2 linked regions of the Coraliomargarita algicola genome follow. The protein of the gene in region 1 binds, or shares a complex with, the protein of each later gene. Links are inferred from orthologs where the notes say so. Each region holds a gene or a part of one and is shown in the gene's direction. Other genes may lie near its edges.

Region 1 (15,934 bases):
ACGATCACCACAATTGTTGCAACCTTCCTTGCCGTGCTCGAATTAACCCGTTTAAATAAGATTTCAATTCAACAAGACCAGGCCTTCGGCGACATCTGCTGTATGCGTGTCGAACACCCGGACCTCACCGCACCCAAGTTTGATTAATTTCCAATGAATCGTCTCGGTAACAATCACAACTCACCTTCCAAAAAGCCCGCTGCTCACCTAATCGGAGTCGGCCTGGACAACAAGGACGGCCACAAGCGTATCACACAAGCAGAGCGCTTCGCCATCGTGGGCGGCTCTCAAGAAACACATGAGCGCATGACCGAGACTGTGGTGAAAACCTTTGAAACCCTCGACCGCAAGGGCAAGACCCTCGAGACCGTGGACAAAAAAGAACTCAGCGACATCATTAAAGATAACACACCTGATTAAGGTCCACTTGACAGGCAGCAAAGCTCACATAGCCTACTCCCACTATGACAGACCCCAACAACGAAAATTCAGCCAACACCCCAGCTAACAACGAAGCCGGCAAGACAGTCAACGGAACGGCAGCCCACTCACAGCCTGCGGCCCCGAGAAAGCCAGCTGCTCCAGTCACTCCAGCTGCACCGGCTGCCCCCAAAACAGCTCCAGTGCCCTCCTTCGAAGAACTTGCTGAGCGCAAAGTATCCGCAACACCAGCGATGCCAGCCGCCCCCGCCAAACCAACGCCCCCGAAAAAACCGGCCAAACCCACACTCTCATTTGAGGAACTCGCTGAGAGTAAGCCCACACCGGCCACTCCAGCCAAACCCGTCGCTCCGGCCGCTCCAGCCAAACCCATCGCTCCGGCCGCTCCAGCCAAGCCTGCGACCGCGCCTTCAGCCGCTGCGAAGCCTGCACCCGCCGCTGCAAAGCCTGTCGCCCCCAAACCGGCGACGCCTAAGGCCGCGGCCCCCCAGTCCACCGCAAGTAAGCCGTCCATCACCATCGATGAAGACAAAGGCACCAGCGTCGTCGGCCTCATCATCGATGCCGTCGCGGCAGCCGTGGCGATCGCATTTGCAGTCTTGCTCTTACAAGACACACTCCCTTTCCTAAAATAAACACGTCAATAAACAAAGACATTATGTCCGATAACATCACAGAACTCGATAGCTCTAATTTTGATTCCACAGTGGCCGGCGGCTCTGCCCCAGTCGTTGTCGACTTTTGGGCTCCATGGTGTGGTCCCTGCAAGGCGATCGCTCCTATCCTCGAAGAACTCGCTACAGAACTCGGCGACGCCGTTAAAATCTGCAAGGTCAATGTGGATAACAACAGCGAAATCGCCAGCAAATACGAGATCCGCGCAATTCCAACCATCCTGATCTTCAAGGGTGGTTCCGTCGCAGAAACCGTAGTCGGCCTCACTTCAAAAGACGATCTCAAGGCCAAGCTGGTCTAAGATCCACGCTCTGCAAAAGTCAGTTTTCTCAAAACAAAAACCGCATCCGTAAGGATGCGTTTTTTTTGTCTCACTTCTAAATAAAAAAGCCCCGCATCCGTTAAGATGCGGGGCTTGAAAATAAAAAACCTAAACTGTTTACGCGCCGACTTGGAAACGAGCGAAACGTTTCACTTGCATATTTTCGCCCATCTTGGCGATCATTGCAGTCAATAGCTCTTGAACCGTTTGATCAGGATTCTTCACGAAAGCTTGCTCCAATAGGCAAGACTCGCTCAAAAACTTGTTCAGCTTGCCTTCAACGATCTTCTCGATCGCTTGTGCAGGCTTACCTTCAGCTTGGCCTTCAGCAACTTTACGCTCTGCAGCCACAATTGCTGGATCGATATCGTCACGAGAAACGCAAACGGGGCTCGCGGCTGCGATGTGCATCGCGATATCTTTCACGAATTGCTTAAAGTCATCAGTCTTGGCAACGAAATCACTTTCGCAGCTAACTTCAACCATCACACCGACCTTACCACCGAGGTGGATGTAAGTGTCAATCAAACCATCGCTGGCGTCACGACCTGCTTTTTTAGCGGCAGTGGCCATGCCCTTCTTGCGAAGGAGTTCAACAGCTGCTTCGAAATTACCTTCGGACTCAACCAAAGCTTTCTTACAATCCATCAGTCCAGCGCCTGTGCTTTCACGCAGTTCGCCAACCATTTTTGCATTAATTTGTACGCTCATATTATTTAAATCTTATAAGTTTCAGATTTGGAGAATTACTTGCTTTCTTCAGTCGCTTCTGGAGCGGCTTCAGCTGCAGGTGCTTCTTCAGCAACAGGTGTCGCTACAGCTTCAGCAGCTGGCTTGTCATCCTCACCATATCCGGCGGGGAGCGTGACTTCTACGTCGCCCTCTTGCTCGAAGACTTGCTCACGGATAATAGGGCCTGCGCTCTTCTGAACCTTCTTAGCTTCGCGTTGCGCAAGACCACTTTGAGCCGCTTCCAAGATGGTTTCCACGATGATGCGGATCGACTTGACTGCGTCATCATTACCAGGGATGGGGAAATCGAGCACTGTGGGGTCCGAATTGGTGTCCACCAGACCGATCACAGGAATTCCAAGGCGATTCGCCTCAGCGACTGCGATTTCTTCATTCTTGGTGTCTACGATAAAGACCGCTGCTGGCAATTCAGAAACTTCGAGCATACCTTCGAAGTTACGATTCATGCGGCTCATTTGACGACGGATCGCAGCTTCTTCCTTACCAGGAAGCTTCTCAAGTTCGCCGTCTTGGTCCATTTTCAAGAACTTGCGGTATTTCGCCAGCGAAGTCTTGATGGTCGTGAAATTGGTGAGACCTCCACCCATCCAGCGATTCACGCAGAAAGGCATTTGGCAGGCTGTCGCGGCTTCACGCATGATTTCCTGCGCTTGCTTCTTGGTGCCGATGAAAAGCACATCTTTACCGGAAGCGACGACTTCTTCGACCTTGGCATAAGCTTTTTCAAGCAGCGCATGAGTTTGCGCCAAGTCGATGATAGAGATGCCGTTACGATTGTCGTAGACGTAGGGCTTCGACTTTGGATTCCAGCGGCGGAGCTGGTGCCCGAAGTGTACGCCTGCGTCGAGAAGGTCTTTTGGTGTAATATTCATACTGTTTTCAAAGCCCAGATAACCACTCTGGGAGAAACGATGTTTCTTTTAGTTATATGTTTGGTTAATGGGACGAAATGCCCCGTTTCACACTCAATTCTAGAATGAGAAGCGCAGAGGGATACCAATCGCACTGCGCAAGGCAAGTGTAAAGGCCGTGTTTTTTATGTTTTCCACTTAATTAAATGAACGACCACAACCACAGGTGCTCGTCGCATTGGGATTCCGGATATCGAAGCCCTTTCCACTCAGGCCATCATCGAAGTCCACCACACTGCCGTCCAGATAATCGAGACTAGTCGGATCCACTAAAAAAGAGATGCCATTACTCTCCAGCACCTGATCCTCCTCTTTTTTCGCCTCAAAGGACATCCCATACTCAAAACCGGAGCACCCCCAGCTTCGACAAAGATACGGAGCAACTGCCCCTCACCAGCTTTCTCGGCGGCTAATTTACGAATTTGCGAAACGGCATTGTCAGTTAAAGTAATCATATTACCTACGCAAAGCATCTTCCCCCAGCCTGTCAATCAGCACGATTAATACTTATACCAACTCGGCTTGGCGGGGGGCTCCAAACCTTGCGCTTCATAGGCCGTCTTAAAGTGCATTTTCGCAAAATTCCGCAGGGCATCGGCCCCCTTTTCAGCGACAATCTTTTTAGCCTGTGCCAGCACTTGGCCACTGGCTCCCTTCACTAAAGGCTCTCCCACTTCATCCGAGAGCCGCTTCATTTCGCGCACATAGACTGCACGAGCCACAATCGATGCGGCGGCGACCACAGGGTCCGACTCGGCTTTGGTACGACTGATCAAATTAAAGTCTTTGCGATCTTTTACATATGCATCTACCAGCTTCTGTTTGGTAAACTGGTCCAGCAAGCCCCAAGGCGCAGGCCGTGCGTCCAAAGCTTGGTTCAAGGATTTCCCATGATACCATGCCAGTAGTTTATTCAAATTGCGGTCAAATTTGTTATAGAGCTCATTATACTTGGGCATCCGTGCGAATGCAGTCTGGATCACCACCCCCTCAGTCTTACGAATCTCCTTATCCAACTTCAAAATACTGCCATCGGTCAGTTTTTTACTATCAGCCACCCCCAGCTCCAACCAATGCCGCACCATATCCCCATCAGCCACCACGCATGCAGTCACCAGCGGTCCAAATAAATCCCCCTTTCCGCTCTCATCGCAACCAGCATGTAAGGTAAACCACTCGGGATTATGCACCTCGTCGTATCCCAGACGTGGATCTCCCGTAATTTGCGCTTCGAGAATGTCGCGAACAAAGTCCTCAGTATTCTTCCCGGATACCACCAGCTTACCACTCTGATACCCCACTACATTCACCTTCTCCCCCTTGAACGCAAATAACGAATAGGCGACATCATACGGGAACCATGCGCCCCCCGTCTGCTTTTCCAGCAAGTCCGCAAGTTGATCCATCTTCTCATCATCGAGCTTGATGGTATACATCATCTTCTTCTTTGGACCTTCGTCTTCGATCGATTTGGATTTTTTCTTCGGCATATAGATAATAGGAGAATGCGCTAAATCATAGGATTGCGCCACGGAGATCAAGACAGGATCTGAAAGACTCATGAGCTAGCAGGCACTCACTCTGACAAATAATCTTCGTCCAAATATTCGATGTCCTCAAATGTAAAAATCGAACAACTCGATTCTTGCCATTCTTCGGATCGAATGAAATCTGCAGCTATGTCTAAACGATTTGTAGTTATCATGGCGGGTGGCCGAGGCGAACGCTTTTGGCCGGAAAGCCGCATCGCACGCCCGAAACAACTCTTACCCATCGTCGGCGACAAGGCGATGTTGGCACAGACCATCGACCGCCTCGCCGGGCTAGTGTCCGCCAAGGACGTCTTCGTCATCACGAACGCCGAGCAACGCGATGCGGTATTGGAAGTCTGCCCCGAGCTCGATCCCAACAAAGTAATCGGCGAACCCATTGGCCGCGACACTGCCGCTGCTGTCGGACTGGCCACCATACTCGTGCGACGCGAAGATCCTCAGGCCAGCTTTGCCATGCTTCCAGCCGACGCCGTCATACATAATGCAGCCGGTCTGCGCGACACATTGGAAAGCGCCTTTGCGGCCGCCGAAGCCCAGCCCGTGCTCGCCACCATCGGCATCACTGCCAGCTTCCCGGCGACTGGTTACGGCTACATCCAACAAGGCGCTGCCATGGGCGACTATGCCGAGCGTCCCGTCTACCAAGTACAACGCTTTGTCGAAAAGCCCGATTTCCAAACAGCACAAAACTACCTGCAGGCAGGCAACTACTTCTGGAATGCCGGCATGTTCATCTGGTCCGTGCCTTCCATTGTTGCCGAACTCGAAAAAAGCACCCCCAGCCTCTGGCAAGCACTTCAAAACATCGACCAAGGCCTCGCTGCTGGCACAGACATCGACTCACTACTCGCAGAACACTACCCAAGTCTCGAGAAAATCTCGGTCGACTATGCCATCATTGAGAAGGCTAACAACGTCGTCATGGTCGAGTCCGGCTTTGATTGGGACGATGTCGGCGAATGGCCCGCTGTCGCACGCCACTACCCCGCTGACCCCGACGGCAATGTCGTACGCGGCCAAGCCGAACTTTCCGACGCTCAGGACAACATTGTCTATTGCCGCGACGACACACACCTCGTTGCCCTACTCGGCGTCAAAGATCTCATCGTTGTCAAAACCGACGACGCCACTTTGGTCTGTCACAAAGACAAAGCCCAGGAAATCAAAGCTCTCGTCAATAAAATCGGCGTCCAAGAGGCCTACAAGCGCCTGATGTAGCTTTTAGTAAGTTCTAATTCTTCATTCCGAAACAGTGAACTATCTCGGCATAGACTGGGGCGAGAAGCGTATCGGACTCGCTTTCGCGGACGAGATCGGTATTGCAATGCCACTACCGGCGGCCGTCGCGCCTTCCAAGAAGGAGCGCATGCGCCAGATCGAGACGATGATCACGCAACGCCGCGCCCAAGAGCTCGTGGTCGGCTACCCGCTCAACATGGACGGCTCGGTCGGCTTTAAAGCCAGAGAAGTGGACGAATTTATCGTAGAGCTCGAAAAGCGCTTTCGGCTGCCCATTCACCGGGTAGACGAACGCCTCTCCAGTCACTCCGTAGAACAAGGGCTCAAAGGCCAAAAGAAAAAGCCCAGCCGCCAAAGCGGTGAGATCGACTCCCGAGCCGCGGCCCTCATTTTACAAGACTTCATCGAAGAACGAAATATTTCCAACGCAGCGCAAGGCAGCTAACGAAAATTCGCCCCACGCGTGAAACTCACATACAAGATTGAACGTTTGACGTTCGCGCACCTGCGATCGAACTGCGCATAGATCCCCAAAGCCCTGCTCCCGATTTCAGCCCCTGCTTGGTATAAAAACACCCCCGACGCATCGACCATTCCAGAAAGAGCAGTCAGAAGACCTCAAGATAACCAGCTAGAATAAAAACTTGCCTATCATGCGTTAGATATACTTTAATAACGCGATGATTGAATGCCAACCAAATGTCTTATCTTGGAACTATACAATGCAGGGTGGCGGCATTGATGCGGGGCTCCGCTTTAACTGGGCGGGCGAATCGGGCCGCTTCGAGCTAAATGGTCAGCTCTATACGATCAAGAAATCGGGCTTCGTTACACCGACATGGGAATTAATCAAGGAGGACAAGGTTTGTGCCGAGGCATCAAGAATCAGCATGCTCCGGCGCGGATTTGACATCAAACTTGAGTCAGGGGCCATGGAGCTTTCAGCAAAATCGGCCTTTGGTCGCACCATGCTGTTAAGCGGAATGGGCTGCCAAGCGCGTATCAAGCCGGCCCACGCGTTCACGCGCCGCGTTCAAATCTCCGGCAGTTATCCAGATCCTGAAACGATTGTTTTTGCCTTTTGGCTGTGTGCACTAATTTGGCGCCGCAATGCGAATCATGCGGCGGCTTGTCCATAATAACAGCCCTCGCCCACGGAGCGGACGCTGCCCAACGCTTGCGGGCAGCGTCTGACTACAATGACATCACTAATTTAAAGAAGCGGGCATCGCCGGCGGGCACGCCTAGCACCAGTGTGTGGGCGTCACCGACGCGGTTGTAGTTAACCGATGTGGGCGTGACGGATCTGAGGTTGCCGAGCTCGTCAGACTGAATGAGCTTGAACTGAATGGAGTCGCTATACGCGCCGGGCCATTCCCATGTAAGTGTCACTTCGTTCGTAGCGCTCATGTGGATGCGGATGTCTGGCGCGCTGAGGTCTTCGATTGCCGCGGCAGGCACATCACTGGAGTCGGCCGGATTGTGGCCGCCGAGGAATTTTTGCAATAGACTGTAGCCGCTGCCATCGACACTTGCAAAAGGATCGTGTCCGCCCTCGCCGAGCCAAAAGAGCTCCCAGTTATCATCCAAGAGGTTCCCGTCGCTATCGTTGGCGACGAGTTCGGGCATTTCAACGATTTGAAAGCTCCGCACTTCCAAGGCGGTGCCTGCGCAAGCTGTAAAGTCGTCGCGGAGCACGCCGTATACGCGAATCTGGGTCTCTGGTAATAGATCGATACTTTTACTGGAGATGTAGCGTTCCCCGTAGGCATCGAAGAGTGCGTATTGCTGCGCAAATGCGTTGCGGGCAAGGAAGCAACCGTCGGCGTTGGCCTCTTCGACGGTCAACTCGTAGAGCTGCACGTCGTCGTAAACAAAGCTCGCTGCGAGGCCTTGCCCTTCGGCTAGCGCGGGTCCGATCGCGTCCAACTGGAGGCCGAGTGTGTCTAACAGTTCAGCGGAGACTGCTTGCTCGCGTAAGACTGCGCGCAGTAGGTCTACGGGGCCCTGCCCGGTGATGTGGGCCACTTGTGCATCGGTATAGCCCTGATAGACTTCGCGGCAGAAATAAGTCCACTCCACCCAGTTAATCGCGACAGCTGCCGCTGCGCTGTAGCTGGCTTCAATCTGCAGACCGTCCCAGAGTTCATCTACTGAGAACTCGGGCTCGCCATTGCTTTCGTCCATTAGAGTGGCGATCTCGGACAGTGAGGTCCAACGGTCATCGCCGGTGCGATTGGGAAAGAGTGTCAACTGCGCATCGGATGGTAGATAAGCCTGCAACTTAAAGTATTGCTCGAGTGCATACTCCATCGCGATCGCAAAAGCGGTATCATCGACCTTCAAACTGAGTTCACGAATCGTCTGCTCACCTGCCGAGTATTCGCCCAGTTCATCCAGCCACTCGCTGGCCGCGTCGGAGAGCGATCCTCCGGTATAGCTGACATCGATCTCAAATAGCTCGCTGCTATCCAGAGGCAAGAGCTTCAGCTGCTCAAAGCCAGTGGGCTCGGCCACTCCCTCGGAGAGAATTAAATAGCGCGCTTCTGTGGAGACTGCGATAACGCCTTCAGGAAATACCAGCGGCACTTGATCAAAGACGGCAAAGCGGCTGCCTTCCGCAACGGATGCCTGGCCAAGGCGCGCACCCGTCAAGCGATCTACGTAGCCGGTCGATCCGGTAAACCAAGGCTCCTTGGCTAGGTTGCGACTGACCACTTGCAAAGTTTCGTAATAGCCCCGATTGAGTTCAGAATCCTCGGCGGGCATTTCGGTGGGATCTGTTATCGAAGTATTGGCCAGTAGTTCATCTAAATCGCTGGCAGCATCGCCATCGGAATCTCCGGTGCCAAATGGATCGCCTCCCAATGCCATTTGCACATAATCGGGGATGCCATCGCCATTGCTATCCCGGTTGAATGCGGAGAGCGTGAAATTGTAGTTAACCGTTTTAATCGGACTTTTATCTCCACTCGCAGTCTGAATGTAATAGGAGAGGCTGACTTGTTCCCCGCTCGGGTAGAAGGGGCTGCTATAGCTCTGCCAGGCTTCGTCCTCACTGCCGCGATAATACAATTCTGTATTTTCAGGGAAGCTGGCCTCAATGAGTGCCAACTGATCGTAAGTGCCGGGCTTGGGACTCCAGCTTGCGAACAAGGCTGAAAATTCTTCTCCACTGAGATTGAGCGCATATACGCTGGCACTGGAGTTGATTTGATTGGTTAAAACGCTGTTGGTTTCATCGCCGGCATAGGAACTGGATTGATAACTTTTCTGCAAGCCGTCCTCCGCGCCCCAATCGACCCAAGTGTCATAGGTCACACTTCCCGGGTATAAGATGGGCTCTGAGGCCCAGGCAATATCTCCCCAAGCAGAGAGCCACCCGAGCAAACGTGCGTTTGAAGAACCGAGTGGAGACGCATCAAAGAAAAATAGATTTGGGCGCTTCTGCTTGCTCGCATCAACGCTGAAGCCATCTATGGGCACTTGACCGGTAAAGAGCGATTTGAGGCCGCCGCTGCCATCAGAGCCGAAGAGTTCATATTGATCGGTCACCCCGCCCTTTCCGCTGAAAATCAGCAGGCGATCGCCCCCCATCGAGACGACTCCGGTGAGCGCGCCATTGAGGTTGCTCATGGTCAATTGATCGACGATGCGCTCATCAGCTAAGTCCAGCAGATCGATTTGATTGCTGCCCACATATTGCACAGCCACCAGTAGCTGTCCATCCAACACGAGGCGCGTCGCCATTTGTATCGGCGATCCTAGATCGTAAGCCAGTGGTGGCGTTAGTTGCCATTCCCCTGCCACTTCCTTGATCACGTAGAGGTATAAATTGGTATCGTTGAGAGCATAGCAGAGCAGTTGATTAGCATCACCGCCTTGTAAAAAGTCCCCATAGATTAATTGCCCAGCTGCTGGGAAATTTTCTGAGTTTAGCAGTTTTAGCCCATTTTTAATCGGCTCTCGTAAGGAGACTTGCCCCTCGGAGATCATCGCGACCAGCGCATTGCCTCCATCAAATACCAGGTTCGGATCGACTGGAAAGGTGAGCGAACGCTCAAAGGCAGGCATAGCAATCGGAAGCGAGACTTCATAGGCGGCCTCCATACCAGTTACCAACAGCTCATGCTGAATGGTAGCCGGCGGACTATTGAGCCCTGATTGAACCAGCACCATCGGCTCGTATTGCTCCTGGTCCGGTGCCGCGGGGAAGCTCAATGCAGCCTCGGGACCGACGCCCACAATTTTGAAATTAAACTCCCCCTCATAACCGCCACTATAGTAAGTTTTGATTCGATTGCTGAGCGCTTTGGGTAGCATCAACTGGGTGGAATACGATTCCAACAACAAGGAGAGTGTCGAGACAGGTGCATCCATGCGCTCTCCGGTCTGCCAATACGGTTCGCTGATAAAGCCGTCACTGGCAGAATCATAAGTCTCGTAAGAGCGCACCAAACCGGTGGCTTTATCGACAATTATCATTTGAGCGCTATAGCCAAAATCCCCTGCGGGTAGGTCGACCAACCATTCGTCCTTCGTCTCATAGACTAAGGGCACCAAGCCCTGCCCCATCAATGTTGTCGCAGAGATCCAGGCTAAACTTGTGAGCGCTAAAACACGTTTAAACATAACAATATTCCTTATCTTAAAATGACTCTATTGAATCGTAATGGTATTGAGTGGTAGCACTGTTTCGATCTCGCCACGCTCAGTGAAAAAGACCATCAGGTATTGGTAAGTCCCGCCAAATTGCACCGGTGTAAAATCACGCATGTAGAGATGATGCGTCGGGCCGTTGCCACTATACGTATCGACGACTTCAGCAAATAGATAGGGGTCCCGAATTCGTGAGACTTCGATCACATCGCCCCCGGTCTTTCCGATATCATAAATGACGCCGCCTTCGTAGGCGATCTCCCGCATCATTGGTGACACTTGCTCTACATTTTTGCTCGGCTCCCGCACGAGAGGTGCATCGACTCGATAGCGATACAATGCAAAGGGGAAAATCGACTTTGTCACATCGCTCTGACCAGTCCTGCGCTCAATGATCCGATGCGCGGTGTAAGCCACCGGATCTCCAGGCGGTGTCAGAAATGTCGGAAAATCCGCGTCTATATTGGCTTCTTTGTCGTATTGAATCACTTCATCCAGTTCTTCATCCACCAAGCGATACGCTCCGATCCGCAGTGCCGGCATTGGCCCATTCACGTCGTCTCGTAGGATTTCCATTCCAAATTCGCTGGTAAACATGGCTTCCAAATTCTCCTCCAGCAGTCCGGGCAGATCCCGATCGGGCCAGGCAACATTTGGCCCATTCTCCGAGCCGCCCTGCGTCCATGCGATCGTCTGTAGATTACTGAATGGACCGGTTAAGCGTGAATCCAAGCCCTCGGCGGAAACGGCACGCACCAGAAAGCTGTAAACCTTGTTTGGATCTAATTCCAAATCGACGCTAAACTCTGGCGCAGTCTGCCCAAACACAGTCGCCAAACGACGTGTTTGGTAAATATAATATGTGCGGGCATCATTTTGAATATGACGTGCTCCGAATTCGGTCAGCTCACTGAGCGCATCCCCCACATCACCGGGACTGACGGCATCGTCACTCGCAATCCACAGTTCAAATTTATCCACGGCTTCTGGTGGGCAATACCAGGTCAGCCGTGCCATCGATTGCCCGTTCGATCCGGAATAGAGCTCTGGTTGCGCTAGCAGCGGCGCGGGATATTCGCGAATAAATTCGATACACTCATCCACCGGCACTAAAGCACTGGCGTTGCCATGTTCGTCAAAGACCTGCAGGAAATAGCAGATCGTATACATCGGCGCATTGGGCAAGGCATAGTCGGCATATTCGAAATCAGCCAAATCAGTAAACAAGTCCTCGGTCTGCCCTTGTTGTATCAAAGACAGGTCCCCGTTATTGATGCGACGATACAACTTATACTCACGCGCGCGCTCTGGCATGAATAATTCGAGCGTTGGCTTGGCCAGTAGCCCTCCGGGCGCGCTAGTGTCTACCACGATGTGTGGGCCACAGTTTCGGTCATCGGTCAAAATTTCGATATGACTCAACTCATACAGATACTCCACGCCATAGTAGGCACTGTTGGGGTTCACATCGCCGAGGATTAACAAGGCTGTATTGCTAATATTGCCAAAGCGATCCCCACCGTGAACGTTGACTCGCACCTCGTTGCGCACTGCTGCGGGTTGATAATCGAAAATCACGAGATTCTCACCTTCGGCGAAATAACGTCTCTCAAGATCGATGGGGTCTAACTCGGTATTCTTGCCGAAATTGATATTTACACTCGCCCATTCAATGTCCGGATTCGAACGAGTGACCGCGATGCGAATGATGGGCTTGGCGCTCAGGTCATCCGGATTTCGCTGAAATAACTCTGTGCCCTTTCCTGCGATCTCTAAGCTTAAGCAACGCGTGGTGATGCGACCACTCGGATCTGCCAAAGGACGACGGTCTCGCAAGACACCGTAAGCTGAAGCGCTATTGGCGCTCATGTTACCGCCACAAGCACTGTTATCTTCCACCCGCACGGTGTAGAAATAGGTGCGCCCCGCATCATCAGCCATGTTCGGTGCGTCCGGATTTAGTGGCGAAGAAGTATCGATCCAGCTCCTCCACTCTTTGCTGGTATCGTGATCGATCGGGCCCGCCACTAAGTTGGCCAGTGGGTTGGCTGACTTTTCCAGAATCTCCTGTGGGCTGTCCCAGCGGTAGATGTAATATTTATAATTGTCGAGAGGCTCCTCACCGTCGAACTCGAGCTGGCGCCACTGCACTTCAAGATGTTGCTCCCCACTATAAGCTTGAATTTCGGCAGGATTGGTCGATGCCACGAAATGATTGCGCACTTTAACTTCATCAATTGGCAGCGGTGGTTTTTGATCACAAATTTTAACATAGTGCCCATCGGACAACTCACCGGGACGACGCAAGAGATCTTGCGCTCCGGCAAAATAGTAGAACTCGTCCCCATCGCCGAAGGTATCTTCAGCGCCGGGCTCGAAGCGGTCATCGTCATCGGCGGTGAAGAAGGTCTCGCTATCGCTGCGATCTTCAGACTCGGCCTCGCTTAAATCCGTCACCGGCATGATTGGATACACATTTGTTTGCACCAGCATACCTGCCTCCAACAGCATGCGCGCATCCGCGACCGACGGGGCCGGGCATACAGCGTCCCCCTCACGCACCCAGCCAAGACCAATCGCATCCGCCTTAGCGAGACGATACACATTATATCCAATCGCCAATAGTGACTGCTGACGCAAGTCCTCGGGAGTGTGCCAGCGCAATCGCACATTTAAGTGTCCGCGTGGATCGTTCTCGTAAGTCGTTTCTGAAATAGGAAAAGGCACATCCACCGGTTTGCCAGGCGCAGGTAGCGGCGGGTAGCCCAAGCTCGGACTCGCGGCGCTCAAGTCCATTAAGACACGGCCCACCACATCCTCCGGCTCACGCGAGCTTGGGTTCCACTCGCGCAGCTCCCATGTGACTAGCGGCTGGTTCAATTCACCGAAGTAAGCGAGACCCAACACACAATTGATACCTGGGTGTAAGCGTCCGAGAAAGTATAGGCCTTCAAATAGCGATGGATTGGCCTGTGCACTCCGCACCGCAATCGATACCTTTTCCGCCAGGTCGGGCTCGCCGCCAGTCGCCCCTAAAGTCGAGATGTCGACATCTTCGAAATAGCCATCCACCCGCTGTTCCAGCATCGCGAAATCTTCATCCACCTTTTCAGATGCCTTCAAAATTGAACGAATGGTTCTAGGGTCGGTCTGCAGTTGGATCACCGCACGCAGTTGAAACGGCGCAGCGGTCGCGAAGTCCGCCGCTTTTTCATAAATTGCATACGGGCGGCCAATCACCGCTTCAGCTTCTTGAGACTGCAAGACCATATAGCCAAAGTCAGCCCCGTTGGCATCACGGCCAGTCGTTCCGAGCGTGAAGGTCAGCTGCTCCAGATCTTGGGCAAAGGAAGCCAGCGGCCAGGCAGACACAGTAGCCAGTAGCAGAGAACAAACTAAGCGGCGTAGTATAATTGCGAACATAAGAAATTTGATTTTAAAATTAAAAATTCGGATGTGAGCTACAGATCGACGCTCCACTTGCTATCGTATTTGACCTTGGCAGTCTTTGAGAACTTGAGACAGAGCGGACACGGCCCCGCTTTGCCCTGCAGGCGCCCGCGGCCATTGAAGCGGAACTCACCGCCATCCTTCACGCCCACCAGGCTGACATCTCCCCGAATCGAGACCGCACAGAGTGCTTCACCACTCGCTCCGACTAGCATACGTCCGCCAAAGACAGGTCCATCGACGAAGTAAAAGACACCGGCTCCGATGCCTGCCGAAACGCGGAACATACAACTGGCCGGAATGCCCAACGCAGCCTCACTGATCGGAATCCAAGCCTCCCCATAGGCATACGCGCCGAGGAATACGCCATCGCCGAGCACCTCACCTGCGAGCGGGTCAATCAGTAAGATGGGGTCCGCGCTGCAAGACTTCCCGAGGAAGATCCCTCCGGAGGCCTCATAACTACTAATAATCATGCCGGCCCCTGCAGCGATGTAATTTTCATGCAGGCCAAAAGCGACCGCTGCTTTAAGATCGAATATAGTAAAGGCCTCAAAGCCAAGCTCGCCGCCGGTCATTTGAAAAGACCCAGCGAGCCCCGCGGGATAGACTGGCAGATCCGCTTCAGCAGCGTAGATCATACTAAACTTGGCCCCCACATCGGCCCGCATGCCCGGCGAAATCCATTCCAACGGAATATCCAAAGCTCCCATCGAGACTTCGGTCAACTTATCACCAGAATCGCCGCCACAACTGCCGGGCGCATCGCTATCGAGCTGTAAATACTCCATATATCCACGGAACTGCAAGGGCTCCGGCACTTGCCACTCAAAGCTACCGTCCAAGCGCAAACGTGTGAGTGCGTCGCCACGGAAGTGAGCCACCCCATCGATTTGCCCCGAGCCCACGGTATCGCTCAAATCGCTCAGCATCGGATTTATTTCCTTCTCCAACTCGACGACCGTCTCCGAAATTAACTCACGGATGATCACATTCACCTCGGCAAATACATTGTCGATGGTGTTTTCGACCGTGCCATTGAGATCGTATAGATACTGCTTCAGCGTATACTGAATCTTTTTCACGAAGGGCGCTGCACCGACCTCATCGACTAGCTTTTGCCGCAATAGAGCTGTCACCTCTTCGCGAGGATACTCCTCAAAGGGGTTCGGGATCTGCTCCAGTTGCTCTGTCGGGTAGAGGCGCGCATACTCTGCTTCCAACTCATCGAGGAATTCGTCTGCCGTCGCGCGAACTTCCATCGCCACAGCTCTCATTTCCATTTCGGCTTCATCCAGGATCGCGGTCAATGCATCGTGTATCTCCCCCGCCTCTGCGAGTTTCCCTCGGATCATGGTGACTTCTTCACGCAGGTCATTCACGATTTTTTCGATTTCAGCCAAGGTCGGTTCGGCTTCGGCTAAAAGCTCGTCCAATTGTTGTTGGATCGCGGTCTCGCCTTCGGTCAATTGCTCGGCAATCGCCGCTCCGAGTGGGTCTTCGACCAGTTCACCGATCAGCGCGGTCACAATATTGACCACCACATCGCGCTTCCCGTCACCGTTCTTACTTAAGATGCCCGGCACGATACGCTCGATATCAACCTCCGGCAAATCAATCTCGATACCGTTTTGTGTCACATACAGCTGCCCCGTAATGGCAACCAGTGTTTGCTCCAATTTGGCCAGCCGCTTATCGATTTCCTGCACAATACCAAAGGGTGCGTCCAGCTTCCCTCGCAGTTGATCCAACTGCGCGAATAATATGCCACTATCCGGATTGTCGGGATCATAGACATACTGATCCAGTAAGGGGTCGGCGTAAGTCGTCCGATAATCACTAAACAAATCTGGCCCATTATTCTGCGCAATCGCTAGAGCCGCTTCAAATTCGGCCCCCAATTCATTATACAAGGGGTCCAGCACTAGATC
Region 2 (16,069 bases), 2.9 Mb from region 1 along the record:
GCTGCTCTTCCGCGCTGACGCACGACTTACTGCCTGGGAAAATCGAGAAAACCAAAATCCTCAAGCTCGGAACCGCCTTGATTACCTTAGCCGCACTGGCCTGGGCCTTGCTCAACAAACAAAGCGTTTTTAACTTAGTCATCATGGCTTGGTCCGGACTCGCAAGTGCTTTTGCACCGCTACTGATCTATCTCTGTCTCGGCGCACAGCCCAGCCGACAAGGATCCGTAATCGCGATTTTCGGAGGGCTCGGAACGGCACTGCTTTGGCGATTCTTGGGATGGCATGCCACCATCTACGAAGGCATGCCCGGGATCTTAATTGGCTTACTCATTCTAGTGATTGATGGGCGACTCTCAGCAGCAGCTCGCAACGAATCATTAACAGAAAAAGAAACATACACATGACACAGCACACAGTCGAAAAGATCGGGGGGACTTCTATGAGTCAATATGCCTCGGTGCGTGATAACATCATTCTGCAAGGTCGCCCGAAGGTCGACGCGTTCAATCGAATCTTTGTGGTATCCGCATACAGCGGCATCACCAATCGCTTGCTCGAGCACAAAAAGAACGGGCAGCCCGGCATTTATGGGCTCTTTGCTAAAAGCATGCAAAGCGAGGGCTGGAAGGCAGCGATCACAGACTTAAGAAACGAAATAAAGCGCATAAATGCCGAGTTGTTTGCGCATTCAGATTCCTTACACGAAGCGAATCAATTCATCGAGCAACGCATCGACGATGCCGAAAGCTGCTTGGACGGGCTGTTGCAACTATGTGGGCACGGACACTTCGAGCTCGGCTCGCACCTTGAAACCGTAAGGGAAATGCTGGCGAGTTTAGGTGAAGCACACAGCGCATGGAACACCGCACGCTTGCTAAACGAAGATGGGATCGCCGCGCGCTTCATTGATTTAACCGGCTGGCAAACACAGCGCCATATCACACTGGATGAACGCATACAAGAGGCCTTCGCTGATTTGGATTTGAGTGAAGCGTTCCCCATCGTGACCGGCTACGCGCATAGTCAGCGTGGTTTAATGAAATCATTTGATCGCGGCTACAGCGAGATGACTTTCAGTCGACTAGCAGTGCTCACACAAGCGCGCGAAGCGATCATTCACAAAGAATTTCATTTGAGCAGTGCCGACCCCGGCATCGTCGGCGAGCAAAACGCAGAGCCAATCGGGCGCACCAATTACGATGTCGCCGACCAATTGGCCAACCTCGGCATGGAAGCGATCCATCCACGTGCGGCGAAGGGCTTACGCAAAAACGACATCGCGCTAGTGGTAAAAAACACATTTGAGCCACAGCACCCCGGCACACTCATCACCACCGGCTTCACGCGCGAGCGGGCACAGGTCGAAATCATCACCGGGTGCACCGACATCTATGCCTTTACCCTATTTGATCAAGACATCGCGGGCAACTTCCATGAGTATGATCAAGACATCGTAGAAACGATTCAGCAGTGCAAAGCACATATCGTATCCAAGGGCGTGAATGCCAACACCATCACTCACTACATCAATGCCAACCTGCAAACAATTAAGCGCATTCGCGCACGACTGCTCAAGCGTTACCCCGATGCTGAGATCGATCAACAGCGCGTCGCCTTTGTTTCCGCAATCGGCAGCAATATGACAATTCCCGGCATCATGGCGCGCGCCACTGGCGCACTCTCGGCGCATAACATCAATATTCTAGCCACTGGCCAATCGATGCGACAGGTAGACATCAATTTTATCGTGAAAGAGTCCGATTATGAGGCAACCATACGCAGTTTGCACCGCGTCTTAGTCGAAGAAGACGTACCGCGCGGCTCCATCGCCAATGCGGCTTAAGCACAATTAATGATCTCAATGATAAAGCAGACTCCATTCTACGCACACTGGGCCTTAGTCTTGGCGCTCACATTTTGGGGCTCGGTCAATGCCAGCGCTCAGGACTTCGACGGGCCCGCGTCGACAGTGGCCCCTACGTCATCCAAGGCGAGCTATACAGATACCATCGAATCGCTGGAGGAGCCACTCTACTCCCCTTTCATTGAGCGCTATGTCTTGGACGAGTTAAAAACACTGCGCAGCGAGATGGCCGCACAGAAACATGAACTCATGCAACAGATCCTCGACCGCGAGCACAATTCCGTAGACCGCGCGGTCGCATATTCCACTGACACGGTAACTTACTTCTTTTATCTCATCGCGGGGGTCTCTTCCATTCTGGTGATCATGGGCTGGTCGTCGATGCGCGACGTGCAGAAGCGTATTCAAGTGGCCGCTGAAGGTCGCGTAACGAAGCTGATCGACGTGTATGAAACACGACTCGAAAAGCTCGAACGCGTAGTCAAACAGAAGACACAACACATCGAAGAGAACCGCGAAGAAATTGAGCGCACCCAAGACATACAAGCACTCTGGTTACGAGCGGGGCAAGAAAACAGCCCCGCGCAGAAGATTGCGCTCTATGATGAAATCCTGAAACACAACGCACAAGACGTAGAAGCTCTCACCTATAAAGCACACTCCGTGTTGCAACTAGACGAGCCGCAATGGGCAGCCAACCTGTGCACCCAGGCGCTCGACATCGATGCCGAAAACAGTCAGGCGCATTACCAACTAGCGCGTGCTTATTGTACCATGGGCTATAGTGATGAAGCGATCCAATCACTACAGCGAGCGATTCATTTCACTGAATCTTATCGAGCAGAGCTCGGGAGTGATGAGGCACTCAAACCCATGGCAAGTTTGCCTGAGTTTCAGAAATTATTGTCGAATGTTTAATTTTTAATCTGATTGATGATCGGTGTATATTTTTCTCTGAGTGCGTCCGCACCGGCTTGTCGACCAGTAGCTTCAAGGTACTGCATGTAAGTTTCAAACCCTTCGACTCCAGGTTGCCCATGCGTAAGTGAGGCATGGAAGGGGCCACCTTCGCGAATCACAGTCCACAGCGGGTCCACTACGTCGTTTCCAGTTAAAGCCATTTTCTGCATTTGCGCATCGTGCCACCTTGACAGGCGCCATTGGCCTTCACGGCAGAGCTCCGGATGATCTAGTGCCAAGTCGTTTTGCTCGTGTGGATCCGCTTCAAGGTCATGCAGCATTTCCTGGGGGAAAAGATGGAAACCATCGTGGTAAGTGCGCGTATAAAGCCATTTTCCCCAGCGGACTGAGCGCTGGCAAACATGGCAGCATTGGCTAATCGTGACTTCATCGCGCCCCATATCCAAGCCCTCCGTAATGGCCGGAGCATAGGACTCGCCATCCCAAATAGCTTGTATTTTACCTCCAAGCAATTCCATGACAGTTGGAGCAAAGTCGATATTGTAATGAAACTGACTATTGCGAATACCTTTAGCACCGCCTGGATATTTAATAATCAATGGAACGCGGCAGGTAATGTCATCAGCGGTGCCGTGTTCACCGTAAAGACCCCATTCTCCTAAATTTTCACCGTGATCAGCTGAAATCACAATCATGGTATCGTCGTAAACGCCGGCCGCTTTCAGGTCTTCCACGATGCAAGCAATTTGATCATCTACGTAGCGGACTCCCATGTCATAGCCGTCGATCACTTGACGCACGGACTCACGGTCAGTTGCTTTACCAGGATGACGAGGATACGCGGGATGACCATTTCCAGTATACATATCGATTTCGTGTGCACAGTGCGGGCCCACTTTCTGATTGTTGGCTTCGATCACCTCATCGGATAACCATTCAGGCAGTGGTTCATTCTCGAACTGATTTTCGATGTTCAAGGGCACACGATAAGGGGTGTGGGGGTCCCAATAGTTAATATGCAAATACCAGTTATCTTTCGAAGCATTATCAGCCATCCATTTACTGACGACAGGTTGCACAACTTCGGCGGATTCAGCACCACCTTGCCCGGTGTTATGTATTTCGTTGAAGCCAGCATAAAAATGCCATGCCGCATGACGTTGACCGAAGGGGCTGATCATTGCAGTGTGATAATTGAGATGTTGCAACTGACGAGCGAGTCCGTGTTCATCAAAATTGTCGCGGAAGCCGCGCTGACTTCCTTCAATTTTGGGTTGAGCCGCGGTGCCTCCATGCCCCACAACGCCAGTTTGTATTCCGAAACGCCCCGAGTAGAACGCAGTGCGTGATGGGAGGCAGGGTGCATCGGGTGTATAACAACGATCAAAGACGACGCCCTCTTTAGCAATCTGGTCGATCGCTGGACTGGTGTTGCGATGATAGCCGTAGCACCCTAAATGATCTGGGCGTTGACTGTCGATATCGATGTATAGTATGCGCATAGTTACTGTTTGAGCGTTTGAGTTAGGGATTGAATGATAAATTCAGGTTCGTTTGCCCGTGAGAAGTGGTACACTTCAGCGACTGCAAGCACGCCGAGAAATGACAAATCATCGGGGTCAAAAGCTGCAGCGGCAAATCGACGAACTCCATTGGAGTTAAAAGGAAGATCGTAGGCTGTTTGTTGTGACTTTGCGTGACGGATACGTTTTTGTATTTCCTCGCGGTCGATCGGACAGAGGATTCCATTGGCTGTATAATGCTGACTCTTCTTTAGCGGCGGAGCTTGTGAAGCAAATGCGTGGCCGACACAAATAACCGCTTCAAACTCAGTGTGCCAGTCACGTAGGAAGCCCGGTCGAGCTTGAACGCAAAGCTCAGTTTCAGGATTAGTTTGATGGATGAGCTGCATGCCGTCGCAGGTGGGTTCATACCATTCGACAGTGCAATCGGTGGATGCAACTAGCATTGCCATGAGTGCTTTCAGCGAATCACGAAAGCGCTCGATCGGAGATTGTAGAGGCTGGAGTCGAAAGAGTGCCTGATACCGCTTTTCCGGAATCTTGCGAACGATTCCCATTTGTTCCAAGGTGGCCAATAGGCGGAGTGTGGACGCTTTTGGGGTCTCTAATTGTCGACTAATCTGGTCCAGGCTCATTGATGAATAGCCTTCGAGTAGCTGTAGCAAGCGTAAGCCACGCTCCAATGCAGGTGCACTTGCTTCTATGCGATCAGACGAGGATTTAATTTCCATATTTGAAACCAATTTCAAATATGGAAGAACGCTGCAAGTTTATTCTAAAACTTGTAGCTCAGGGATTGCCCAAAGACGTAGGCAGTCTTCCAGCTAGAGCCGCCGACTGCGCGTTTGGACTGTGTCATTAGATACAATGACAGTTTACTGCGCTCGCTAATTTTGAAGGTGGTCTTGAGGGGGATGAAGCGATTTTCAAATATTTCGTCTGTATCATAGCGCACGAATACTTCAGTGCTGGCACCGATCCCCACAAGCCGACCATAATCTTCCAATTTGTAATCCAGCCCGAAACGATGCCGCGAGATCCAGTAGTCGTCGCTGCCTTCAATTTCACGCAGGCCCAGCACGTGACGCATGCTGAACTTGAGATTGTCACTAAGCTGCCAGTGTGGACTGGCGTGAAGCCAGAAAATATGCAGCCGCCCATAATCATCCCCACAATCACTACGAATGTCCTCCAACAAATAAGTCGCGCCTAAATCCAGATTGGGGTGCACTTTATACTGCACCGTCGGGAAGAGCAGCCATGCCCCAAGAAACTTACCTTCATCGAATAGCCGACTCTGGGCTCCCGCAGTGATGCGCCAGTTATCATCTTCGTAGGCATTGATACTGAGCGACTGCCAGAGACGGACATCGCCGTCAAATTCAGCATTCAGAACTTGTACTGCTGACAATAAACCACCACAGATAAGAACGAGAGTGGTGTAAACACGGAAACTGTACTTAAAAATCATTCCTCCGAAATGAAGAACTCCTCGAATACATCAATACATCTTATCTTAATGCGATGTAGTATTAGATAGAATTATCAAACACATGAAAGCTTGCCCCTGTCATTTGCAAAACAGCCGCTTGCATCTAGAATCCCCGAGTATGCGTCTTTTCTACTACTGCCTCACCTTCACCCTCACAGCATCGCTAAGTGCCAACCAAGTTCGTGAGTTTTGGTTCAACGGCGCAGAGATCAACCGCTACGAACTAACTCAAACACGCTACGGAGAGTCTCACCCAGGGCACGTCGAATTCATCTACGTCACCGAACCCTTCCTAACCGATGTCCAGGTTAAGAACGAATCCGGGGGGCAGCCATCGACTGACGTGCTCAAGCTCAACGCTCTGCGCACTTTTAACACGGGGATCTACAGCTACCGCACCATGAGCAGCACCTTTCAACCGATCGACTTGGAAAAATACCCCCGAGCGCTCAAAACAAACACCAGTGTACAGGACTGGCGTGGCCAATCTTTTTCACAATTGAACCGAACAGCACAAGGCTGGCGTGGCGAACTGCGCTCCTACTTTCAAAGTGAAGCCGATCAAAACTTTGAACTTAGCGATGCCCTACTCGAAGATGCCGTATGGCTCAAGCTACGCCTCTCGCCTCAAAGCCTTCCCACGGGGCCCATCCAAATCATACCGAGCGGTGTGCATACCCGATTCGCACATAGCCCGGTCCGCATAGAACGCGCCACTGCAGAACGTATCACTCAAGGGGCAATGAGTCGCTATATCATCCGCTACGAAAACATCGATCGAGAACTACACATCAACTATGAAACAAAATTTCCCCATATCATCCAAAGTTGGAAGGAGATCGAAGACGGCAAGCGCATCACACAAGCAGTGCTCACTCACCGTGTAATGAACAGCAACTACTGGTCTGAACACGCTCCTCAAGACGCTTCCAAACGCAAAACGCTGGGACTAAACCCCATCGCCAATTAAGCCCGCCTACTGCCCGAAGAGCTGCTTCAACAAATCTGTCGAGCGCGCTAAAGGATTTTCACGTATCGCTTTCTCTTCCGCAGCCATCGCGGTAAAGAGGCCATCCAGTGCTTGATCATTCACATATTGGTCCAGATCAAAATCACTGGCAGCGATTCCAGTAAAGGACTGAATTTTAGAGAAGAGCCCAGTCCCTGAACTTGGCACAGCCGACTGCATCTCCTTATATGCGCGCGTAGCACCTGTCGCATCCGTTGCTTGCGAAATCAGTGGCAGCATACGCTCACTCAACTGAGCGCGGGATTTCTTTTCGAGGAAACGGGTAATGGCATCGTCCTCTCCCTTCCAAAGTGTATTAAGGTCCTCTAGTGTCAGGCTATTGATCGCCTCCTTCACAATCGCAGGCGCAGCAGCGACGCCTGCTTCCGCGGCACGATTGATCGTAGCCTGAACATCATCTAAACGATAGTCTTGATTGATCAAAGCTAAAGGCTTGCGCAACTTCTCAACCGCGCGGGGCAATGGAATTTGATACAATTCAGAGTTAGCAAACCCACCCTGCTGCCCCAGTGCAGTCAATGCACGTTCGGCAGAAACGGCCAATGCTTCACGTAGCGCTTTGGCCAATTCATCGGCATTTGCAAACGCACTCCCGAGCTCCGTATCAGCCGCAGGACTACTTTTAAAAATAGACAAAGCTCGACTCGCCCAGGAGGACTCGGCGCGCAGCGCCCCAGTCGATAGTAGAACAGTCAGAGCAACAAGAAGTGTATTTTGAATAGAACGCATGTAGAGAAAGCTAGCGCTTCAGCCACAAAAGGCGAGCGAAAGGACTCAATCGATAGGCAAGTCGAACAGCATCACTTGAGCGACCTCTGTCCCTTGCTGCACAAAGTCCAGATCAGCAACATCTGTCAGCGCCAGCGAATCCCCCCGCGAGAGCTGTTCTCCCCCCACTTGAACGTCACCCTGCAGGACGAATATCCAATAGCCGCGCCGCTCACTATCACTGACATAGGACACCGACTTCCCCTCACTTAAGCGAAGAGTGCGCAGCTCTGCGTCTTGGCGAATCGCCATCGAGCCCTCATGCCCATCCGGGGACAGAATGAGTTTCCATTCGTTATCCACGGCACCGAGCATCGGCTGATCGGCATAGCGTGGTTCAAGCCCCGTTTCGCTCGGCTGAATCCATATCTGCATGATATGCACGGGCTGATCCGCCGAAGGGTTGAACTCACTGTGCACCACTCCGCTGCCCGCACTCATGTATTGAATATCCCCTGTTTGAATCACACGACCATTCCCCAGACTATCCTTATGCTGCAACTGACCATCGAGAACGAGAGTGATGATCTCCATGTCCCGATGCGGGTGCGAAGGAAAGCCGCCACTGGGCGCGATGATATCATCGTTCACCACGCGCAAGGGGCCGAAGCCCATGCGCTCGGAGTCATAGTGTCCGCCGAATGAAAAACTGTGCCGACTATTCAGCCAGTCGAAATCACTGTGCATACGCTCTTCTGAGCGTGTGAGTTGTTTTGTAAGTGTCATGATAGAATGTGCCTTTTTCTAATGAATCATTTTGCAGCGAGCTTACGATCGACCGAGAAGGCTCCCCCACCACCGATGGCGAGAGTGAGACTGGTGAGTAGCAGCGTGAGCGGATATTCCATGCCGTTATTCGAGGCAAAGAAAGCGCTGGAGTGCGCGGTGAGAATGGCAACCGCCATGGTGCCCGCGAGGCTGAGGCCTGCCAATCGTGTCATTAAGCCCACAATCAACAGCAAACCGCCAACAAATTCTGTACCGCCCGCCATCGCCGCCATCAATAAACCCGGTTTCAGGCCAAGGCTCTCAGAGAAAAATTGCCCCGTCGCTTCGAGGCCATAGCCCCCAAACCAACCGAATAACTTTTGTGAACCGTGCGCAGCCATCACGACACCGACGCCTAAACGGATCGGCAAGAGCGCGATGCTGTTGGAAGTATTGAGGAGGATTTCTATGATTTTCATATTTATTGTTCTTTCTATTTGTATTTCAGCCCACACAAAACCTTGACATCAAGATATATGGGTAAATTTTATTATTCAGTCAGCGCTTGGCTACGACGGCCCAGCTTGCGCATCAAATCAGCAAACTGAGTGCGTTCCTTCTCGGAGAATTCGCTGAACAGCGTGTCTAAATTGGCCGCGTGTGCGGCGAAGGCGTCCACAATCACCTCACGCCCAAGCTCGGTAAGATGCACGAGCACAACGCGAGCATCGCCCTCACTTCGCTCACGGCGCACATAGCCCTTCTTTTCCATTCGTTGCACAGCGGTGGTAATTGAACCGCTAGTCAGCAGCACCTTCTCGCCAATGGTGTTCACTGGCAGCGCGCCCTTATGCAGCAAAACTTCCAGCACTGCAAAGTCCGACAAAGAAGCAAAGCCTTGCTTTGCGATACTCTTATGATCGTAGCGCATCACCCCGTGCGATGCCTTCCAAAAGAGAAGAAAGAGGTGCGAACCAGAATGTTGATAAATCTTGGGCATGACACTCAAGCTAGCAACAACTATCTTGATGTCAAGCTAAAATTAATCCCGCATCCGAAACGACAGCGAGAACTCGTGCGCTTGCCCGGTCGGCGTGGGCCCCGCGGAACTTGCCATGCGAAACGCAGCGAGGACAGATTGATCAAAGGCCGCATTGCCCGATCCGGGGCGCAGGCGCGCATTGGTAATCTGCCCCGATGCAGACACATTAAAAACCACCTCAGCCACCAATTGAACACCAGCGAGCTGAGCGGGCTTGGTCCACGCGGCGTCAATGCGTGAGCGCAGGCGTGAACTATAACTAGCCAAGGCCGACAATTGCTGCGATGAAAGCTGCGGGTTTGATTGACTCGCAATCGGATTGCGGGGGAGCACTAATTTAGGCACATCGATTTGCCGCACTTGAATATTTGGACGAGGCGTCACAACTTGCCGCGGCTTAGGCGCCTCCTTAGGGTGCTCTTTGAAAAAATCATCTGCCGACATCAACTGAGGCGCCGGCTTGGGCGTCGGTTTCGGGGTGGGGGTGGGCGTCGGTTTCGGCGTCGGGGTGGGCTTAGGCGGTGTAGGCGTCGGCGCGACTGGCTGCGGCTCCGGAATGTCCACTTGTGGCACGGGCGGTAGCTCAACCGGAGGCAGGTCGACAGGCAACTGTGGTTCCGGCGTGGACTGTTGCGCCTGGCTCACTTCGCTGGGCGGCTCTACCATCTCAAAAACGTGTGGTTTTTCCTTCGGTTTGAAAGCTTGCACGATAGTCGCCAGAAACAAGCCCAACAGAACCACCAGGTGTAAAATCACCGCAGTCCACAGGGGTTGGTTCTTCGTGAGTTTCATCATTCGACTTTGGTATCTAAACTAATCTTGGAGAGCTTACGCTGCTTAATCATGTCCACCACTGTAATGACTTTTTGATAGGGCAATTGAGCATCTGCCCGGATACTAATCACAGACGGCGCAGGGTCCATCGCCATAGTATCTAATAAATCTCCCAGCTGCAGTTCAGTCACTTGTTGATCCCCCCAATAATAAAGCCCCGCGCGATCGATTGATAAAGATTGAAAATCTTCACGATCTTCCGACTGCGTCTTGGCAGTTTCAACTGGCAGGTTTAACTCGACGGTCTGCTCAAGCAAAGGCGTAGTCACCATAAAAATAATCAGCAACGCAAACGCGAGATCGATCAAAGGAGTGACGTTGATCTCGGTCAGTGCAGAAAGCCGGTCTTTGCGATGGAATTTACGAGCCACAGTGAGAATTATAAATTAATAATTAGGAACTAGGTAAGCAGAAACTATGCATTCGCAGCCGCCTGTGCTTCGAGCTCGATACGATCCGCAGCAGTACTGGCGAAATTCTCCAGCTCAACCACTGCAATTTTGGTCTGTTGCAAAAGATAATTATACCCAAAAACGGACGGAATCGCGACAATCAAACCTGCCACGGTAGTCAACAAGGCACCGGAAACACCCGGGGCCAGACTCTGCAAGCTAGCCGACCCCGCGCCTGCCATACCACCAAAAGCATCCATCACCCCCCAAACAGTGCCCAACAACCCCATGAAAGGAGCCCCGGTGATAATAGAGCCCAAGACCACCATCTTCGCTTCGTAACGAATGATCTGTTCGGCGACGCTACGTTGAAGCGCATTTTCCACATGCCCCATGCGAAGTGTGGCACGGTGCGGGTCCGCATTACTCAAATCACCACCATAGCGGCGAAAGGCCTCCAGCGCTTCGCGAATAATATTGTAATATGGGCCCGCCCCCTTGCCGGGCCGCTCCGGATCCAGCGCGATCAGATGCGACTCCTTACTTAACAAACGCTCGTAGCGCTGATTTTGCGACCGCAGCTTGGACAGATCCATGTATTTACCCAGCATCACCGTCCACGCGACTATACTTAATAGTCCGAGAATAAAAATGACCACCTTACCCGCGAAATTCGACTGCGCGAAATAAGTAAATACATTGGGCCCGGCGGCCGCCTGAATGAAAAGAGAATCGAATACAAAAGTGAGGCTCATGAAAAATATAGTAAAGTCGTTGCAGGAACAGACATCAATAAATCACAGGCGTTCAAAAAGCTTCCAGCTTAAAAGAAAAATGTGAACAATAAATATATTCCATTGACAGTATATACCAAAAACAGGATATACATAACTCATGGAAGCCAGTGAACTCTATAAATGCATCGCGGACCCGCAGCGCTTACGCATCCTCAATCTATTAGAGGCAGGCGCGCTCTGTGTATGTCACATGCAAGAGCTGCTCGACGTACCGCAAGTCAAGACATCGAAACAACTCGCTGCAATGAAGCAACTCGGCCTGATCGAATCCAAGCGCGAAGGCACTTGGATGATCTACTCACTGATCGAACCTATCAATGGCCTCCTTCGGGCAAACCTACAATATCTCCGCCAAGCCGAGTGTTCCGAGTGCAATCAACTGCAGCGCGACCTAGTCAACCGCAACCAACTCATCGCACGCATCGCCGAAGCCAACGACGACTGCCCCGTCAGTGTCTGTGAAAAGATCGGCTGCTGCTAACAGACTAAGAACTGAAATTTACGACAACGATATAAATTATGAAAACGAATACAGAACAAGCCACCAAACAAGCGACTGCCGAAAAGCCCGGCTTCTTCACTCGCATCCTGAATAAAGTGGACAGCTCTATGAAGGCGAAAGCCGATCAAGCCGCGCAAAACGCATGCTGTGGCGGCGATAAAAACGGCAAAGGCGGCAAGTGCTGCTAAACACTGCGAGTCGATCCAAAGATTTTTAGCGCCGGTCGCACTGCTTAATCGGCCGGTCAAACACACAACTGCGAGTGCCACAAAGGGCACTCAATAGAATTCCTATGCTCACATCCATAATAGATAGCCTACTCTACGGAGCACTCGGACTCGATCCGGAGTCACGACTAGTGGGGGCCTTACACTTTTTTCTCTACGACACGATCAAGATCTTTCTGCTGCTGGCAGTCATGGTTTTCATCATCGGAATCATACGCACCTGGTTGCCAGAAGATCGTCTCAAACGCTGGATGGGGCGTGGTGGCCTCTGGGGCAACATGGTCGCTGCACTCTTCGGCGCCATCACTCCGTTTTGCTCCTGCTCATCGATTCCGATTTTCATCAGTTTATTAAAAGCGGGCGTGCCACTGGGAGTCACCTTCTCCTTCCTGATCACCTCTCCGATTATTAACGAGTATCTGGTCATCCTCATGGTCGGCGAATTTGAAACCCCGATCACCGTCGCTTATGTCGCCAGTGGCCTGTTCATTGGCACCGTAGGTGGTGGCATTCTCGGAAAGCTCAAGCTAGAGAAACACCTGGAAAAAGACATCATCGCATCCGCAAATGCTGAGAACGAAGTAGTGAGCCACACACTGGTCTCGCGGATACGCTACGGCTGGGATGAAGCCATCAGCGTCATTAAGCAAATCTGGCTTTGGGTCATCATCGGCGTTGCCGCCGGAGCCTTCATTCACAACTACGTGCCGCAAGAGACCATTCACTCGCTGATGGAAGCCACCGGAATCTTCTCGGTTCCAATCGCAACCGCGCTCGGCGTGCCCATGTATGGCAGCTGCGCCGCAATCGTGCCCATCGCAGTGGTGCTCTTCCAAAAAGGCATCCCCATCGGCACGGCCCTCGCTTTCATGATGGCCATGGCTGCACTCAGTTTACCGGAAGCGATCATGCTCCGCCGCACCATGCAGCTCAAGCTGATCGGCATCTACTTCGGCATCACCAGCCTCGCAATCATCTTCACCGGTTACCTGCTCAATCTCTTGGCCAGATATCTATAATCACGTTTTACACAAGCACTCAACATTATGAAAAAAGTACTCATTCTTTGCACTGGTAATTCCTGCCGCAGTCACATGGCTGAAGGCATCTTACGCGCCGCAGCTGGCGACCTCTTCGAGGTCTTTAGCGCGGGCTCCAAGCCCAAGGGTGCCGTACATCCCCTGGCAATCGAGGCGCTCAAGGAAATCGGGATCGACGCCAGTGGGCACACATCCGATCACCTCGATCAATATCTAAACACAGGCATCGACACCGTAATTACTGTCTGTGGCAACGCCGACCAAGCCTGCCCGACTTTTCCCGGCAAGGTAAGTCGCTACCACTGGGGCTTTGAAGATCCCCCCCATGCACAGCGTCCCGGGGAGAGCGAGCTCGACGCCTTTCGCCGCATCCGCGACGAGATCAAACTCGTCTTCGAGGCCTATGCCGCGGGCTACCGCGAAGCTTACAAAGCCTCTGAATAATCAAGCCAAAAACTGGCGGCTGTGAGCGACTGCTAAGTCGCTCAGCCATCGGCAATGTTTCTGAAGTGCAGGCAAATCGAATTCAAAAGCATCCACAGATTGACATAATGAAAACAACACAGATTGACACAGGCTGCTGCCCAAGCGACCGCAAACAACTCGGCTTCCTAGACCGCTACCTCACGCTATGGATTTTTATTGCGATGGCGATCGGGGTCACCATCGGATCTGTATGGGAGAGTGCAGAAGGTTTCTTAAACCATTTCCAGGTAGGTGCCACCAATATACCAATCGCCATCGGGCTGATCCTCATGATGTATCCGCCACTGGCTAAAGTACGCTACGAGGAGATGCCACGTGTGTTTCGCAACGTCAAAGTGCTGACGCTCTCGCTGGTGCAAAACTGGATCATCGGGCCTAGCCTAATGTTTGCACTCGCGATTCTGTTCCTACAAGACTACCCGGAATACATGACCGGAGTCATCTTGATCGGTCTGGCCCGCTGCATTGCGATGGTGATCGTATGGAACGAACTAGCCGAAGGCGACAACGAATACGCTGCGGGACTAGTCGCTTTCAACAGTGTCTTCCAAGTGATCTTCTTCAGTCTATATGCCTGGTTTTTCATTACATGGCTCCCCGGGGTGTTTGGCTTAGAGGGCAGTGTGGTCGAAATCAGCATGGGTGAAGTGGCGAAGAGCGTGCTCATCTATCTGGGCATCCCCTTCTTTGGCGGCATGCTGACACGCTTTATTGGTGTTAAACTCAAGGGGCGCGACTGGTATGAACAGGTCTTCATCCCCAAGATCAGCCCGATGACATTGATCGCCCTACTACTTACAATCGTGCTGATGTTCAGCTTCAAAGGCAGCGCAATCGTGGCCCTGCCACTGGATGTGTTACGCATTGCAGTGCCGCTAACGATCTACTTCCTCATTATGTTTTTCATCAGTTTCTTAATGGGCAAAATGGTGGGCGCCGACTACAAACAAAGCGTGACCCTGAGTTTCACAGCTGCCAGTAACAATTTCGAGCTAGCGATCGCCGTCGCCATCGCCGTATTCGGCATCGGCTCAGGCATCGCGTTCACTGCCGTGATTGGACCACTGGTAGAAGTGCCAGTCATGATTGCGTTGGTCAATGCCGCCTTCTGGATACGCCGTCGCTATTACTCAAAAAGTTTAGCCTAGATTCGGCCATGAACTAAAAAGATGAGTGAATAGCCGAACCTTAGGTCAAAAGACACACAACTCACCAGCAGAAAGCCTAAGCAGCGTCTGCGGGTGAGTCCTTTGACTCGACCTTGGACTCTTCAGCCTCAGAAGTTTCGTCTGCTTTATTAAAGTGCATCTTAGGCTTACTCCGACCTTCGACGACGCCGCGGTTGATGACGACCTTTTGCACGTTCTCGGTTTGCGGCAAATCATACATCACATCGAGCATGATGCGCTCCATGATGGAGCGCAGGGCGCGAGCCCCAGTCTTGAGCTCGATCGCTTTTTCGGCGATGGCAGCGACCGCGTCGCGGGTAAAGTGAAGATCGGCCCCTTCCATCGAGAAGAGCTTACTGTATTGCTTCACCAATGAGTTTTTGGTGTTTTGCAAAATGTGCTCCAGATCGGAACGCGACAACTCATCCAACACTGCGACCATAGGCAAGCGACCGATAAACTCAGGTATCATACCAAAATGGACCAAGTCCTCGGGTTGAGTTTCACGAAGAAGTTCGCTAACAGGCACCTCGTTCTGATGACGATTACGCTCCGTATCGAAGCCCATCGCTTTAGAGCCCACGCGGCTTTGAACGATCTTATCGAGGCCTACAAATGCGCCCCCACAGATGAAGAGAATGTTGGAAGTGTCGAGTTGGATGTACTCTTGATTCGGATGCTTACGCCCGCCTTGAGGTGGAACGTTACAAACGGTGCCTTCGAGGATCTTTAATAGTGCTTGCTGCACGCCTTCTCCGGAAACGTCACGAGTAATGGATACATTATCTGTCTTACGACCAATCTTATCAATCTCGTCGACATAGATGATGCCACACTCGGCCTTTTTCACATCGTAGTCCGCAGATTGCAACAGACGCAGCACGATGTTTTCAACGTCCTCACCAACATAGCCAGCCTCGGTCAAAGTAGTGGCATCAGCGATGGCGAAGGGCACGTCGAGCATTTTTGCCATCGTGCGGGCGAGCAATGTTTTACCACTACCCGTAGGTCCGAGTAGTAAAATGTTACTCTTTTCAATTTGGACATCATCGTATTTGCCATCCAAATCGGCAAACTCAGACGATTGATCGATACGCGACTCAGAACGCAAGCGCTTGTAGTGATTATACACAGCAACGGCTAAGGCACGCTTCGCATAATCCTGACTAATGATGTGCTCGTCGAGTGCGGCTGTAATTTGAGCCGGCTTAAGCAGATTAAAACGTCCACTTGAAGTTTCCGGAGTCTTTGGTTTTGCTTCCGCGCTCGCC

What was found.
Region 2: the proteins of trxA (region 1) and SH580_RS08240 are in contact, whole or in part, in an NMR structure (PDB 2IPA), measured with the Bacillus subtilis proteins. The link is inferred for Coraliomargarita algicola from one-to-one orthologs.

The regions. Positions count from the first base shown.
Region 1 is NZ_CP138858.1:4,978,714-4,994,647, reverse strand. What follows is about bases 1-2,758. They hold trxA (thioredoxin), read left to right. Parts: upstream 1-1,099; coding sequence 1,100-1,417; downstream 1,418-2,758. Other genes in these bases: rpsB (30S ribosomal protein S2), read right to left, coding at 2,185-2,758; tsf (translation elongation factor Ts), read right to left, coding at 1,556-2,149; SH580_RS20465 (hypothetical protein), read left to right, coding at 465-1,076; SH580_RS20470 (hypothetical protein), read left to right, coding at 154-420; SH580_RS20475 (segregation and condensation protein A), read left to right, coding at 1-147. Also shown: more of rpsB, read right to left, coding at 2,759-3,063; SH580_RS20445 (HesB/IscA family protein), read right to left, coding at 3,241-3,435; rnhC (ribonuclease HIII), read right to left, coding at 3,603-4,592; SH580_RS20435 (mannose-1-phosphate guanylyltransferase), read left to right, coding at 4,782-5,873; Holliday junction resolvase RuvX, read left to right, coding at 5,908-6,339; SH580_RS20425 (hypothetical protein), read left to right, coding at 6,617-7,033; SH580_RS20420 (hypothetical protein), read right to left, coding at 7,089-10,526; SH580_RS20415 (hypothetical protein), read right to left, coding at 10,554-13,976; SH580_RS20410 (hypothetical protein), read right to left, coding at 14,015-15,934. UniProt on the Bacillus subtilis protein: Participates in various redox reactions through the reversible oxidation of its active center dithiol to a disulfide and catalyzes dithiol-disulfide exchange reactions.
Region 2 is NZ_CP138858.1:2,090,055-2,106,123, forward strand. What follows is about bases 11,976-14,868. They hold SH580_RS08240 (arsenate reductase ArsC), read left to right. Parts: upstream 11,976-13,149; coding sequence 13,150-13,587; downstream 13,588-14,868. Other genes in these bases: SH580_RS08230 (hypothetical protein), read left to right, coding at 11,976-12,064; SH580_RS08235 (permease), read left to right, coding at 12,169-13,122; arsB (ACR3 family arsenite efflux transporter), read left to right, coding at 13,695-14,777; clpX (ATP-dependent Clp protease ATP-binding subunit ClpX), read right to left, coding at 14,854-14,868. Outside these bases: SH580_RS08155 (sodium/proline symporter), read left to right, coding at 1-407; SH580_RS08160 (aspartate kinase), read left to right, coding at 404-1,846; SH580_RS08165 (TPR end-of-group domain-containing protein), read left to right, coding at 1,865-2,785; SH580_RS08170 (sulfatase family protein), read right to left, coding at 2,782-4,290; SH580_RS08175 (helix-turn-helix domain-containing protein), read right to left, coding at 4,293-5,042; SH580_RS08180 (DUF2490 domain-containing protein), read right to left, coding at 5,087-5,782; SH580_RS08185 (hypothetical protein), read left to right, coding at 5,922-6,773; SH580_RS08190 (DUF4197 domain-containing protein), read right to left, coding at 6,780-7,562; SH580_RS08195 (pirin family protein), read right to left, coding at 7,608-8,327; SH580_RS08200 (DoxX family protein), read right to left, coding at 8,354-8,788; SH580_RS08205 (MarR family winged helix-turn-helix transcriptional regulator), read right to left, coding at 8,860-9,309; SH580_RS08210 (TonB family protein), read right to left, coding at 9,352-10,146; SH580_RS08215 (ExbD/TolR family protein), read right to left, coding at 10,143-10,556; SH580_RS08220 (MotA/TolQ/ExbB proton channel family protein), read right to left, coding at 10,601-11,332; SH580_RS08225 (ArsR/SmtB family transcription factor), read left to right, coding at 11,472-11,855; more of SH580_RS08230, read left to right, coding at 11,894-11,975; more of clpX, read right to left, coding at 14,869-16,069. UniProt on the Bacillus subtilis protein: Catalyzes the reduction of arsenate [As(V)] to arsenite [As(III)]. In vitro, can dephosphorylate para-nitrophenyl phosphate (pNPP).